DNA from 2 places in the Priestia sp. P5 genome. Region 2 is predicted to be linked to the other one. Evidence: riboswitches for the same ligand, from Rfam matches in the RefSeq annotation. Region 2 holds a riboswitch; the other holds the start of a gene.
What was found. A riboswitch is a leader RNA that binds a small molecule or an ion and turns the genes downstream of it on or off. The one in region 2 is predicted to bind FMN.

Region 1: it holds a riboswitch for FMN, as region 2 does, so the genes downstream of both, MMB69_RS02705 (ECF transporter S component) here and ribE (riboflavin synthase) in region 2, are expected to answer to the same signal.

What each region holds. Positions count from the first base shown of each region.
Region 1 covers NZ_JAKWFJ010000001.1:516,563-524,116, reverse strand. The annotation lists gene MMB69_RS02720 (RecQ family ATP-dependent DNA helicase) at 1-641, opposite strand, end outside; gene MMB69_RS02715 (YpbB family protein) at 665-1,714, opposite strand; gene MMB69_RS02710 (ferredoxin) at 1,972-2,220, shown strand; gene MMB69_RS02705 (ECF transporter S component) at 2,299-2,874, opposite strand; FMN riboswitch at 3,029-3,171, opposite strand; gene serA (phosphoglycerate dehydrogenase) at 3,470-5,044, shown strand; gene MMB69_RS02695 (peptidoglycan DD-metalloendopeptidase family protein) at 5,076-5,765, opposite strand; gene MMB69_RS02690 (ATP-binding protein) at 5,937-7,554, opposite strand, start outside.
Region 2 covers NZ_JAKWFJ010000002.1:704,680-712,233, reverse strand. The annotation lists gene glcT (glucose PTS transporter transcription antiterminator GlcT) at 1-196, opposite strand, end outside; gene MMB69_RS20365 (hypothetical protein) at 328-1,200, opposite strand; gene ribH (6,7-dimethyl-8-ribityllumazine synthase) at 1,636-2,106, opposite strand; gene MMB69_RS20355 (bifunctional 3,4-dihydroxy-2-butanone-4-phosphate synthase/GTP cyclohydrolase II) at 2,198-3,391, opposite strand; gene ribE (riboflavin synthase) at 3,408-4,067, opposite strand; FMN riboswitch at 4,346-4,496, opposite strand; gene MMB69_RS20345 (YkvI family membrane protein) at 4,604-5,638, opposite strand; SAM riboswitch class I at 5,982-6,088, shown strand; gene MMB69_RS20340 (bifunctional homocysteine S-methyltransferase/methylenetetrahydrofolate reductase) at 6,196-7,554, shown strand, end outside.

The sequences.
Region 1 (7,554 bases), on a different contig from region 2:
TCTTCAATACTTGCAACAAAATCAACTTTCATCGCAATATTACTTCGATTCATGGAATAGATGTGCTCGTTGACAGCAGGCAGCGATAAGTAGCGCTTAATATCTTCCACTACTTCCCTAGTCGCAGTTCCCGTTAGTGCCAGACATATCGGACTGCCAAGTTCCTTCCATATATCCCCTAGCTGTAGATAATCCAAACGAAAATCATGTCCCCACTGAGAAATACAGTGCGCCTCGTCCACAACGAAAAGGCCTACCTTTGCCTGCTTTAATGCTTCTACTACAACAGCATTTTGCAAAATTTCAGGAGATGCATAAATAAAACGATAAAAAGCTAAATCTTTTAGCGCCCGTCGTTTTTCTTCTTGTTGTAGGAAACTGTTTAAAGCAATAACCCGTTTTTCTCCACTTGCCTTTAGTTGTTGAACTTGATCTTCCATCAGTGAAATTAAAGGAGATACAATCAGCACCGGTCGGTTCAACAAATAAGCTGGGAGCTGATAACACAATGATTTTCCTGTTCCTGTAGGAAGAACCGCTAACACATTATGACCTGTTAAAATATCTTGAATAATCTCTTTTTGTCCTAGGCGAAATTGGCTATAGCCAAATTGTTTCTGTAGGAGTTGTTCTATTTTCACATCAAACACCACTTTTTTTAGTATCAGGTAAAATGTTTTGCTAATACGAGACGAATCTGAAAATAGGTAACGTCGTCTTTTACTTCTTCTTTTATCACCTTTAATTTATTTGTACGCAAACCTTCAAAAGCTGAGATAATTTCTTCCTGCTGCTTAGGCGATACGTATGCATCGATTGAAAAAGATGGAACAAACAGAGCTAATTCTGCAATATGATCTTCAATTGTACTTTCTTTTAAACGCCTTATATAAGCAATCTCTTCAAGCGTCTTGCCTTTTTGAAGCCAGCTATACGTTTTTACCGTCGAGCTCGTCAAAGGCAATTCTAAATATAGATCACGTAAAAAAGAAGAAAGTACATGAAAGCTTTCATTATTTTTACTCACTTTTTCAATGATATGGTGAATAACCCCTAAAAGTTGAATATGAACATAATGCTCATCGAGTTCATATTGATATGCTAACTGATTTTTTGTAAAGCCTACTCTTTGGTATCCAGTCAGTTGCAAAACAAAAAGAGACGCGTCCCGTTCCGTACAATCTTTCAAGCACGTTCGGAGCTCTTTGAATAGCTCGGCGGCTAACTCTTGACGCGTTTGCTTTTGAGACATAATATACGTTTTGACCCATTGAATAACCTCAGGATTTTTGGAAATGGGTAAAAACCCTTTTTGAAAATACTGTAGGTTTGATAAGGTCTGAATGAACAAAGTGATTCTTGCTAAAAATAATTGAGTACTGCTTGCGAATTTCCATCCGTCTAAAGCTGGATGAAAGGGCCGAGCCGTCAGTTCATCTTCAAGGCTTGCTTGTCCCTTATCTGTCATCACATACTTTTGATTTTCAGTTTCTTCAATATACTGCTGTTCTTTTAAATATGCAACGCAGGCTTCAAAAGAACGTTTATCTAAGTAAACAAATGACTGAAAAAGAAACGAAATTCCGAAAATTTTTCCGTCTTGAATCGTTTGAGCTGACTTTTTACCTGTTAATAAATGATAAATACCATAGGCGGTTCGCTCACCTTTTAACTGTTTTATACAAAATAAAATGCTAACTTGAATATAATTCAAAGGTGTCAACTTCCTTTCTCATTCATTGTACCAAAAGTGACCAATAGCATGTGAGATAAAGGCTTTTTAGCTCTTTACTTTATGTATCAAAACGTTTGGGTAAGTGAAGAAACCTTGATTTGATAAGCATTCTCAGTGACTTTTCTATTGAAAAGTTTTATAAATCATTTTACAATGAATAAGGAGAAATTTCACTCTTGATTCGCGAAGAGATTATATAATGAGAAATTTTCGAACACTTTACAGGAGGTCTTGTTATGCCAAAATATACAATTGTTGATAAAGATACTTGCATCGCATGCGGCGCTTGCGGAGCAGCAGCACCAGACATTTATGATTATGATGATGAAGGTATTGCATTCGTAACATTAGATGATAACCAAGGTGTAGTAGAAATTCCAGAAGATCTAGAAGATGATATGATGGATGCAATGGAAGGCTGCCCTACGGATTCAATTCGCGTAGCGGATGAAAAATTCGAAGGCGATGCTAATAAATTCGAATAAGTATTGAGCAAACCTGTAGTGTACATGCTGCAGGTTTTTTTATATATAAAAATCGCTCTCCCCGGGAGAGCGATTGAATTAAACAGCAATGCGACGCGTGATCCATTGCTTCATTTTTGAAAACAATAAGACAAAGATAACTCCTGTTGCTGCTCCTTTTATTAAGTTAAACGGCAAAATACCTGCAACGATATATTGACGTGCTTGTTCACTAGACATTTCTGGCGATTGTAAGAAGATTGTATACGCTGGTAAGAAGACATAATAATTTAAGACAGCCATGAGTACCGTCATTACCACCGTACCCGTAACCAAACCTATCGTTACGCCTTTAGCTGTTTTAAATCGGTTGAACATGTATGATACAGGAAGAACGAACAGTAAACCAGCCACAAAGTTCGCCACTTGACCAACTGGAACCCCTGTAGCACTTCCTTGAATTAAATAATTCAATAAATTCTTTATTCCTTCTACTATAACAGCAGCCATCGGTCCAAATACAAGTGCTGCTACGAGTGCAGGAATTTCGCTAAAATCAATTGTTAAAAACGGAGGTAATCCAGGAATCGGAAAATTAATCATCATTAAAATATAAGCAATACTACTTAACATTCCTAGTACAACCAGCTTTTGAGTTTTCTTACTTTGTTGCATCTTGCCTCTCTCCTTCTTTGTGATCCACTCTTCAAAGAAGAAAGGTTCAACTTTATATCCCCACGCAAAAACCTCCCAACAAATGATTCGTTGAGAGGAGACATGGCAGGCATATTTAATAAACGTTCATCACATTAGGTTTTGAACGCTGAACCTCCACCTTCTCCCATCCAGACTGTACTGTCGGCTTTGGAATTTCACCAAATCTGCTCGTATGTATTACATATAAGCTCGCGGGCTCAAAACAATTTGTTTTTTACCGCCGGTCGGGAATTTCACCCTGCCCCGAAGATAGACCAATATTTAATTATGAATTTATTATATGTTATCTCGAATTAAAAGTAAATAAAGAAGTTTTTTAATTCCTATTAAATTGATGTATTTTATAAACTTCATTACTGTTTTATATGTAAAATAAGGAAATAAGTGCATAACCAACAGCATTATGACATATTTATAGTTTCAATTTTACATTTATAATTGTGTATTTGATAACTAATCGTAAAGTTTAAAAAATGTAATTGACAGAATTTTTTTAACATGGTAAATTATCAAATATTTGATGATAGTAAAATCCAAGGGAGATGTTCACGTCATGTATAATGTATTAGTAGCTGATTCAATTAGCAATGAAGGTCTTGCTCCACTACTTGAAGCTCCTCATGTGAATCTTACGCGAAAAAAAGTTGAAGAAGTTGAGAATGATTTGCATACGTACGATGCGCTTTTAGTACGGAGTGCTACGACGGTTACAGAGGATTTGCTGGCAAAAATGCCGAATTTAAAAATTGTTGCCCGCGCTGGAGTAGGTGTCGATAATATTGATATTGAAGCCTCAACCAAACGAGGGGTTGTCGTTATTAACGCGCCGAACGGAAATACCATTTCAACAGCCGAACATACATTCGCTATGATGGCTAGCTTGTTTCGGCATATCCCCCAAGGAAATGCTTCAGTTAAAGCGCGCGAATGGAACCGCTCAGCATTTGTTGGAACAGAGCTTAATCGCAAACACCTGGGCATTATCGGATTTGGACGAATTGGCTCAGAGCTTGCCAAACGCGCAAAAGCCTTCAATATGAGCGTTCACGTTTACGATCCTTTTTTAACATCTTCCCGAGCTGAAAAGCTAGGCGTAGAACTATTATCCCTGGATGAATTACTAGCAGCAGCGGATGTTATTACCGTGCACACTCCGCTTACGAAAGAAACAAAGGGGTTGCTTAATCATGACACGTTAGCCAAAACAAAGAAGGGCGTGTTTTTATTAAACTGCGCACGCGGCGGGATCATTGACGAAAAAGCCTTAGTTCATTATTTAGAAATTGGCCATGTTCAAGGTGCAGCTATTGACGTATTTGAAGTTGAGCCGCCGATTGATAACCCTTTGTTACATTTTGATCAAGTTATCACAACTCCCCATTTAGGAGCTTCTACAAAAGAAGCTCAGCTTAACGTTGCTGAAGACGTGGCACATGACGTTTTGCGTTTTCTAGAAGGTAATCCTGTAAGCTCATCCATTAATTTACCGACGCTTTCTAAAGAAGTTTTTGAAAAAATTCAGCCGTTTACTAGCCTTACTAAACAAATGGGAGCTATTTTATCTCAATGCATGCGAGAACCTGTTCAGCATATCTCTATCTCCTACGGAGGTACAGTGACGGATTTGGAAACCACTTATATTACACGGAGCTTATTATCAGGCTTTTTAACTCATCGTATCGACTCACCTGTTAACGAAGTCAATGCTTCTATGATTGCCAAAGAACGAGGAATTACATTTGGTGAAAAAACATCGGAAGATACGCAAGGATATTCCAATATGATTGACGTTACAGTAACAGGCGAACAGCGTACATTTGCCATTACGGGCACCTATATAGCAGGCTATGGACCTCGAATTGTTAATATTGATTCGTTTGATATTGATTTTTATCCGGAAGGACATCTTCTTTATATCCGTCACAGCGATCAGCCCGGAGTTATTGGAAATGTGGGGAAAGTACTTGGAGATTTACGTATTAACATTGCTACCATGCAAGTGGGCCGTAAGCAAAAAGGCGGAGAAGCCATTATGATGCTTACTTTTGATAAGCTTTTAGATGATTCTGTCATCTCCTCGTTAAAACAAACAAGCGAAATTGTGACCATACAGCGTATTGAATTGTGACATTGAAAAAAGAGCCTTAGCGGCTCTTTTTTTATGGACTTATTTTTAACATTTGTCCTGCATTTAACATCGTATTTTCTAAATGATTCCACTTTCTTAGCTGATCCATACCTACTTCATATTTGACTGCGAGCTCAGATAATGTATCTCCTTGATGGATAAGAATACAGTTATCAGAAGTCTGATGTAACTGCTGAAAAACCGTGGCAGCTAAATCGCTTTTTACGTATGCCGATAGTTTTTGCTTGTCCAATTTGGCAAGTGGGTTTACTGCATTGGTTTTATCCGGATTCCAACTTCCTTGATGAACTTCAAAATGCAAATGTGCACCTGAAGATCGCCCTGTATTGCCAACTCGTCCAATTTTTTGACCTGCGGCTACAGAATTTCCTTCTGCAACAAAACGTTCCTCTAGATGAGCATAGACCGTTTCGTATCCATTCGTTTGTTTGATAAAAACAACCTGTCCGTATGTATTTGAATAGTAAGAGCGGCTCACCACTCCTTTTGCAACAGCATACACCTGTGTACCTACAGGTGCTGCTATGTCAATTCCAAAGTGTTTGGCGTGACGAGAACCAAATATATCAGTTAAGACTCCTTGAACCGGCCACTCCCACTGCCTCTCTTCTGCTTTTACCATTTGCCCGCCAAAAAATAAAAGACCTATACACAATCCCATTACTAATACAACCAATATTCTCCTTAACACGTCAATCATGAAGAAAGAACCTCCTATGTAGATCATTGCACACAAAACATACTATATGCCAATTCCTTCTCTTTTAGACTTGTTTATAGAAAAAATAAAGAGATGTGATTCTCCAATGAATCACATCTCTTTGCCATTCTTATTATTTCAGCCGAAGAAAAACTGTTAGTTGGCATGTGTTTACTTTGGCAGTTTGATAAAGAAAGTTGTTCCTTCATTTAATTCACTTTCAACCGCAATGATCCCTTGATGTGCCTCCACGATATTTTTGGCGATTGCAAGCCCAAGACCAGTTCCTGACTTCCCTCTCGTTCTGGCTTTATCCGCTTTATAAAATCGTTCAAATACAAATGGAAGATCTTCTTTCGGAATGCCTGCTCCTGTATCTTGAACAGAAAGATGGATTTCGGATTGACTTTTATCAAGATGCAGCTTTACTTCTCCGTAGTCATCCGTATGACGGATGGCATTATCAATTAAGTTTGTCAGCACTTGTTCCATACGGTCTGAATCAATCATCGCTTCAAATTCATCTTCTATTTTTCCATTAAGAGACAGTTTAATATGTTTTTCTTTAGCTAACCCTTGAAACTTACGCAAAACACGTTCTGTAAATTCAACCATTGCTACAGATTCTAAGTGAAGCTGCACATGTCCCGCTTCCATTCGCGCCAAATCTAAAAGTTCATTTACAAGCCGGCCCATACGGAGTGATTCATCATAAATCACCTGTGCAATTTCTTTCTTTTCTTCATCCGTACTTGCAATATCGTCAATAATAGCTTCACTATAACCTTGAAGCATAGAAATAGGTGTACGTAATTCATGAGACACGTTTGCAATAAAATCTTTTCTCGATTTATCAAGTTTACGCTCTTCAGACATATCCCGTAGTACAGCTACAGCACCGCGGATTTTCGTTTGATTATAGAGCGGTGACATTAAAATGACCCACGTTTTCCCTTGAATTTTCAATTCTGCACTTCGCTCTGTTTCAGTCTCTACTACCGTTTGAAACAAATGGACGACGTTTGCTGGAAGTTCAGGTACCTGCTGATTGTTGACATCCTGTTCGTAATACCAAGTCTGAAGAAAATGCTCCGCTGGGGGGTTGGTAATTAAAATCGATCCGTCTCTACTAAACGTAATAACACCATCTGCCATACTGCTTAAAATACTTGAAAGCTGCTCTTTTTCCTGATTGAGCGCATTGAGGTTAAACTTTAACTGCCTGCCCATTTGATTAAAAGCAATCGCTAACTCTCCAATTTCATCGTGAGTTAAAATAGGTACTTTTGTATCAAAGTTGCCTTTTGTTACTTCAAATGCCGCCTGCCTCATTTTTCTAAGAGGCGCTGTAATTCGAGTGGATAAGAAAAAAGCAAAGATAGTAGTTAAAATAATAGCAATGCCTGCAGCCAATAAAATGAACTTAGTCGTATATTGAGCGGGTTCTTCAATTTCAGAAAGAGATTGATACAAATAAACGCCGCCTGTTGGTTTGTTATCTTTCATTAAAGGTACACCGACAACAAACATTAAAGGCTCATCACTCGTATCTTTCTTTGTAGTCATGTACATTTTTTCCCGTATTACTTTACCTTTTTCAACCACTTGATTTAGCTGATCATTTTGTTTAACAATGGCCGAAATAGCTTTCTTATTTTCTTTATCAGGATGTGTGGAATGCCAATAAAAATCTTTGTCTTGAACAATAACTACACTTGCTTGGTCTGCAAGTTCACGAGCAATCGATAGTCCTAGTTTTTCATCGTCCGTTTCCTGCACAATGGTAGAG
Region 2 (7,554 bases):
GCTGCTTGTACTGTTCTTGCTCTTCTTCACTCTTTAACAAAAACATTTTCTCCACGGCTTTTGCATCGATTTCATCGCCTTTTTTCTTATTAAACCCTATTCCTTTCCCAATTAGCACAACTTCATCATAGGTAAGGTGTTTAGCAATTAATACATTATTATTAAGTACCTTTTCTACAAAAAAGGACTCTTTCACGAATCCTTCACTCCCCTGTTTCGGCTTTCTATTATTTGCTTTCCTATCTTACAAATAATACGCATAACCGTCAATTCATTTTTCTTTGTTTCAAATATTATTGAACTAAACTATTTGAGTTACGTATTATCTTAGTAGTTCTTCGCTGGAAACGCAACGTCTTTTTTGCTCGTCCCATAACAATTTTTCATAATAAAGTTTTGAAGCATAACGCTCAGAATGAATGCAACCGCTTGTAGAAGCGTAAAAAGAACAAGTGAAGTGGTAATAGATACCAGCAAAATCCCATAGTGAATCAGCAAAATATCTACTATACGCAGCCCCGCTATAATCATTCCAGCTCCAACAAAAAATTCTTTGGCTACACTCCAAACGAGGAGAATCGTAACAACACAAACGTAAATCATCGTTGCATTTACGGAATCATGAGTAGCCGACGCAAACCATCCCGTATAAAACCAATTATTATGAAAATATGCTAACAGCATAAACATAATAGTAGAAGTAATGGCGAGCATCCCGAGAAAAAATGTAGCGTAATGCACAAATGTCATATACCGTTCTGTTAGCCATACATACCAAATCTTTGAAATGCTAAAGCCTATAGTCATTAAAACGCCTGTATAAACTGTTTTCCACCAGTGATGTTCATAAATATGCCAGTGTAAAAATAATTCTTCAATCCCCATAAATATAGCTGAAATGAATAAAATATAGCGGAATTTTAATTGATAAGCAGCTACCACCATAGCCATGATTGGAAAAGCAAACGCTTGAGAAGTTAAGGAACCAAACAAATTATCAAAATATTCATTGGTCATAAAATCAGGATCGTAATCGTAACTTTCAAACAACACAAATACAACATATTCTAGTACATAAGCCATTCCAATGATAAAAAAAAGCAAAACAACTAGCTTTTTATCTTTTTTACGTATGAATACTGTAAGCAAAACGGCTGTGCTGATAATAATCAATGCAAAAAAAGCAGTATAATGAGGCATAGACGTCTCCCTTTTACGACCTAATTATTACTTAGAGTAAGACGTTTTAGCCAAATTATACATAGCTAGCTTCTATTCAAAAGAGCTTGAGACATAACTACATCAATCCAATCTAAAGGCGAACAAACGGGATACATAAGATAGTATGGATCGCTTTTTACACTGCAATTGATTTCCGTGCAAGACTTCGCTTTCCGCGCGCGGCCGCTGAGCCTCCTCGTCGCTTCCGCTTCTGAGGGGTCACACTTCTTCCGCTTTTCCTGCAGGAGTCTTTGCCTTACCCTTTAGTTAGAAGCCACCATATAAATGAAACCTACGTTCACCCTACTAATGAAAAGATCCGAACGATTCATCGTTCGGATCTTCCTTCAACTAACATACTTTTGTTTCAGCCTCTTTTAACTCTTCAGCTTATAAAAACTGGAATGGTCTCTATTATCCTTCAATCATTTTTGAAAGGTTAGCCATTTCGATAGCTGATGCTGCAGCTTCCCATCCTTTATTTCCTGCTTTTGTTCCTGCACGCTCAATTGCTTGCTCAATTGTTTCAGTTGTTAATACACCAAAGATAATTGGCACGCCTGTTTGTAAGCTTTGAGATGCAACACCTTTTGCTACTTCATTACATACAAAATCAAAGTGTGGAGTAGCTCCTCGAATAACGGTGCCTAGCGTAATAACTGCATCATATTTTTTAGATTCAGCTAATTTTTTGGCGATTAATGGGATTTCATAAGCGCCCGGCACCCAAGCCACGTCTACATCTTCATCAGCTACGCCGTGACGTTTGAGCGCATCTTCTGCGCCACTAAGTAAACGGCCTGTAATAAATTCATTAAAACGCCCTACCACGATTCCGATTTTTAATCCTGTGCCTACTAAATTTCCTTCATATAAATGATTCATCTTTTGTTCCTCCTGCTAGTAGTAATGTATAGTTATTTACATTTCTTTTCATGAATTAGCTTCATTTGTTATAACGAAAAAAAGTGTAAACTTATAAATGTAATAAGTGGCCTAATTTTTTAGCTTTTGTATCTAAGTATTTTTTATTGGCATCCACTGCCGGCATTTGAAGAGGCACGCGCTCGACCACTTCAAGGTCGTAGCCTTTTAGCCCAGTAATTTTACGAGGGTTATTCGTTAAAAGCTTCATTTGTTTGACTCCAAGGTCTTTTAAGATTTGAGCACCGATTCCATACTCTCGTAAATCTGCAGCAAACCCGAGTTTTTCATTCGCTTCTACGGTATCGTATCCTTCTTCCTGCAGCTTATATGCTCTTAGCTTATTTAATAAGCCAATGCCCCTGCCCTCTTGACGCATATACAGCAGAATGCCGCGTCCTTCTTCTTCAATTTGCGTAAGAGCCGCGTGAAGCTGAGGACCGCAGTCGCAGCGCTCAGAGCCAAACACATCTCCAGTCAAGCACTCGGAGTGAACGCGAACGAGAACGGGGCTATTATGATCAATATCACCTTTGATAAGAGCCACATGTTCTTTATTATCAAGTTTATTTGTATACCCTACAGCTTTAAACTCACCAAATGCCGTAGGTAAGCTCACTTCTACTTCACGGCTAATAAGCTGGTCATGTTTGCGGCGGTAGGCAATCAAATCTTTTATCGTAATCATTTTTAAATCAAATTGCTCTGCAATTTTTGTTAAATCCGGTACGCGTGCCATTGTTCCATCTTCATTCATAATTTCACAAATAACACCCGCAGGCTTCCCTCCTGCTAATACGGCTAAATCAACAGCAGCCTCTGTATGACCTGCACGCTGCAGAACACCCCCGTCTTTTGCAATCAACGGGAAAATATGTCCTGGGCGTTGAAAATCGCTTGCTACCGTCGCTTCATTTACAAGAGCCATAACGGTAGCAGAGCGTTCGTATGCACTGATACCTGTTGTACTTGAAATATGATCAATACTTACTGTAAATGCTGTTCCATGGACATCCGTATTGTTCGCTACCATCGGGTGAAGATTCAATTTATGCGCAATTTCTTCATTAACAGGTGTACAAATTAATCCTCTTCCATGAGTAGCCATAAAGTTAATAACCTCAGGCGTCGTTTTTTCGGCTAATGCAATAAAATCTCCTTCGTTTTCTCGATCTTCATCATCGCATACAATAACCACTTTTCCCTTTTTTAACTCTTCAATGGCTTCTTCTACTTTATGAAACATCTCTTTCACCTCACTGTTAATTTGTAAAACCATGCTGCTGCAATAAATCCTTCATGTTACCTGAACGATTCGAGGCGCCAGGAGTTGACTTATTTGTCATCATCTGATGCATATATTTAGCTAACATATCGCATTCAATATTCACCTTGTCTCCTCGCTGTTTGTCTCCAACGACTGTGTGAAGCACCGTATGAGGAATAAGAGAAATAGTAAATGATTGGTTGCTGACATCAAAAATAGTAAGACTTGTTCCGTCTACGGAAACAGATCCTTTTAACATCATAAATTCACGAAGTTCAGGATCGACTTGAATTTCATAATAAAAGGCATTTCCTTTACGTGTTTTGCTTACAATGGTTCCAATTCCATCAACGTGTCCGCTAACAAAATGCCCTCCAAACCGGCCATTTGCAGCCATCGCCCGTTCTAAGTTAACACGTGATCCAACGGTTAGAAGCTGAAGGGTACTTGCTTTAATCGTCTCCGGCATGACGTCGACCGTAAATTCATTTTGAGAGTATGCCGTTACGGTTAAACAAACGCCGTTAACTGAAATACTGTCCCCTAAGTTCACGTCTTCTAACACGGTCTTAGCATCAATCGTAAGAACAATTGCTTCTGTAGCCTTTTGAATACGTTTTATTTTTCCAATTTCTTCAATAATACCTGTGAACATTTTCTTCACCTGCTTTGGCGCTATTCCAACTTCTTATGCCGTTTTGAAACAGCAGCTGCTTTTTTTTCATATTTATCTTTCCCCCAACCACTGAAAATAAAAAAGCCCCTTGAACAAACGTCCAAGGGGTCGGCTGAGCTGAATCAGTTTTATCTATGCAAAATTCCGCTAATTGTATACGAAATAAACAGTTATATTTTGTGTACAAAAACAAGGGTAGCTTTAAAAAAGGCAAACCTGTCCCTTATTAATACAACACAAAAAAACAACTGTGCTTCCTGATCCTTCTCCCATCCAGACTTTTACTGTCGGCTCTAGATTTTAACTAGATCCACCGCTAACATACATCGTATGAAAACGGGTCACGGGCTTAAAAGCATATGCTTTATCACCGCCGGTTGGGACTTACACCCGACCCCGAAGGATAATATATTCGACTACTAGAGTCTTATTTGTTTTACATTATAGCAAAGTAAAATCGACTTGTCACATCATTTAACTTCGTTTTTTCACATCTATTCTTTAAAATCTAGCTTTTAGCTTATTTTTTCTTTTTTAATACATAGCATCCATACAAAAGCTAGTCCAATATAGCCAAATATCGGATACAAAAACTCAAGAAGCTGTGCATATCCAAATTGCCCAATAATAAAGCATGCCAAGATAATAAACGCAAAAGCTTGCTTATCATTCAGGGGAAGAAATGACTGAAGCTGCTTAGCGATTCCAAATACATTTCCAATCAATGTAGTAAAAATCTCGCCTAACACAACTACCGTAAATAAAACATTCACCCACGCTGAGATATTTTTAACAACGGCACTCATAGGAATATCAAGTTGAAATGAATAAGGCAAATTGGAAAGGGCAAGATGAGTAGAAACAAGCATAAACGTAAGTACACATCCTCCTATTACGGCCCCTTTTTTAATCACGCTCCTATCTTTCACGGAGCTTCCTAATGGAACCAAAACGGCCTGAGCCAAAGCTAGATTTAGGGAAATATATAAAAAGGGACTAACCGCCCACTTCCACTGCGTGACGAGCGTTAAATCCGGCTTCGTTTGAATCAGTGAGAAATAGCTGATATTTGGCACAAAGATGATAAAAGCAAATGAAAGCATCATCGGCACAACAAGAGAATTAACCATTAAAATACCGTTAATTCCTCTTGCGATAAATATATAAGTTAAAACAATTGTAAAAATCATCCCAACAGGAGGCCACAGCCCAAACTGTTCTTTTCCTATTGCCCCCGTACTCGCTAGCATGACTGAAGTTACTCCAAATAAAATGACAATCATTACACCGTTTACCACTTTTCCAAGCACATCACCAAATAAATATGTATTAAGCTGCTGATAAGAAGAAGCCCCAATTGCGTGCGAAAGCAGCATCATTTTTGAACCTAGCCAAATAAAAAACAAGCCGCTGACCAAAATTCCGACCATTCCAAGTTCTCCGTACTGTGTAAAAAATTGAACAATTTCCTTGCCTGTTGCAAAACCGGCTCCTACAACGGTTCCTACATACGTAGCAGCAACCTGCAGCGTGAGTTTCCACCTTTTCATGCCCATCACCCTTCTACCCTTCATAGTTCACTATATGTAGAAATGATTAAAAAAAGACGAGCCTTTTTACGTGTAAATCTACGCATACCCAGCGCTTGTGCCTTTTCGTTTATTTTTTATTTTTCATTTTCTTTTTGTATTTCTTAAAAAAAACTCCTTAACCCCTAACATAACAGTCATTTTTAAACAAAATATACGGATATTTTCCCTTTACCTTTTAAATTTTCCTCAATATTTGCTGGAAATTCATAATTTACTGTTGTATAATTTCTAAAAATCAGATAAATTATTAAATAAGTATTCTTTCTATTTAAAAAAATATGTTTCAATTATATACAATTGATTCTTATCATGAGAGGTGGAGGGACTGGCCCTTTGAAACCTCAGCAACCAGTCGTTAGAGACATGGTGCTAAATCCAGCAAGCAATTTATTGCTTGGAAGATAAGAAGGCGAAAAAAGTCTTCTTCTTAAGAAGACTTTTTCTATTTTATCGGCATATTGCATAAAACGAATCACTCGTGAAATAGAAGCGGAACAATTTAAGGAGGTTTTGACATGGGGTTACTTGAAGATTTAAAGTCTAAAATTTTAATTGGGGATGGTGCCACTGGTACCCTCCTTTACTCACACGGTATTGACAGCTGTTTTGAAGAACTAAACATCACCAAACCAGAAGAGGTTTCTCGTATTCACAGAGCCTATGTAGAAGCTGGTGCAAACGTTATTCAAACAAATACGTACGCTGCTAATTATCAAAAACTTGCCCGTTATGGATTAGAAGATTCAGTCAAAGACATCAATGTTGCTGGTGTAAAATTAGCGAAACAAGCTGCAAAAGATCAGGCTTACGTGGTTGGTACACTCGGCGGAATTCGTTCTTTCCAAAAAAACGCTATTAGTTTAGAAGAAGTTAAGCGAAGCATTCGTGAACAAATGTTTTGGCTTTTAAATGAAGGCGTGGATGGCCTTTTATTTGAAACATACTATGATTTCGAAGAATTAAAGACCGTTCTTACACTGGCAAGAAAAGAAACGGATAAGCCTATTATTACCCACGTTTCCCTGCATGATATTGGCGTACTGCAAGATGGGCGTCCTTTAGCAGATGCATTAAAAGAACTAGAAGACTTGGGAGCAGATGTTGTCGGGCTAAACTGCCGTTTAGGTCCTTATCATATGATTCAGTCTCTTGAAGAAGTACCGCTTCCTGATCGGGCTTTCTTATCTGCTTACCCTAATGCCAGCCTTCCGGCGTATGTAGAAGGAAAGCTCGAATATGAAACGAATGAAGACTACTTTGTAGAAAGCGCACGTTTATTCCGCGAACAAGGGGTTCGCTTGATTGGAGGATGCTGCGGTACAACACCAGCCCACGTACGCGCAATGTCATCTGCCTTAAAAGACCTGCCTCCGATTACAAGTAAAGTCGTTAAAATGAGACCTGCCGTTACGGTTCAAGAGCGTGAGCAGCAGGATAAACCTCATATGCATGAAATTGTAAAGAAGCGCCGCTCGGTTATCGTCGAGCTAGATCCGCCCAAACAGCTTGGTCCGACGAAATTTTTAGAAGGCGCAAAAGCACTTGATAAAGTCGGCGTAGATGCTATTACATTAGCTGATAATTCTCTTGCCTCACCTCGCATCAGCAACTTGGCAATGGCAACACTGATGCAGCAAGAAACAAAAGCACGACCGCTTATTCATATTACCTGTCGCGATCGAAATTTAATTGGACTTCAATCTCATTTAATGGGACTTCATACGCTAGGAATGAATCAAGTACTTGCAATTACTGGTGATCCGTCAAAAGTTGGCGATTTCCCTGGCGCCACTTCAGTCTACGATTTATCTTCATTTGACTTGATTAGTTTAATCGCTCAGTTTAATGAAGGACTATCTTATTCCGGCAAACCG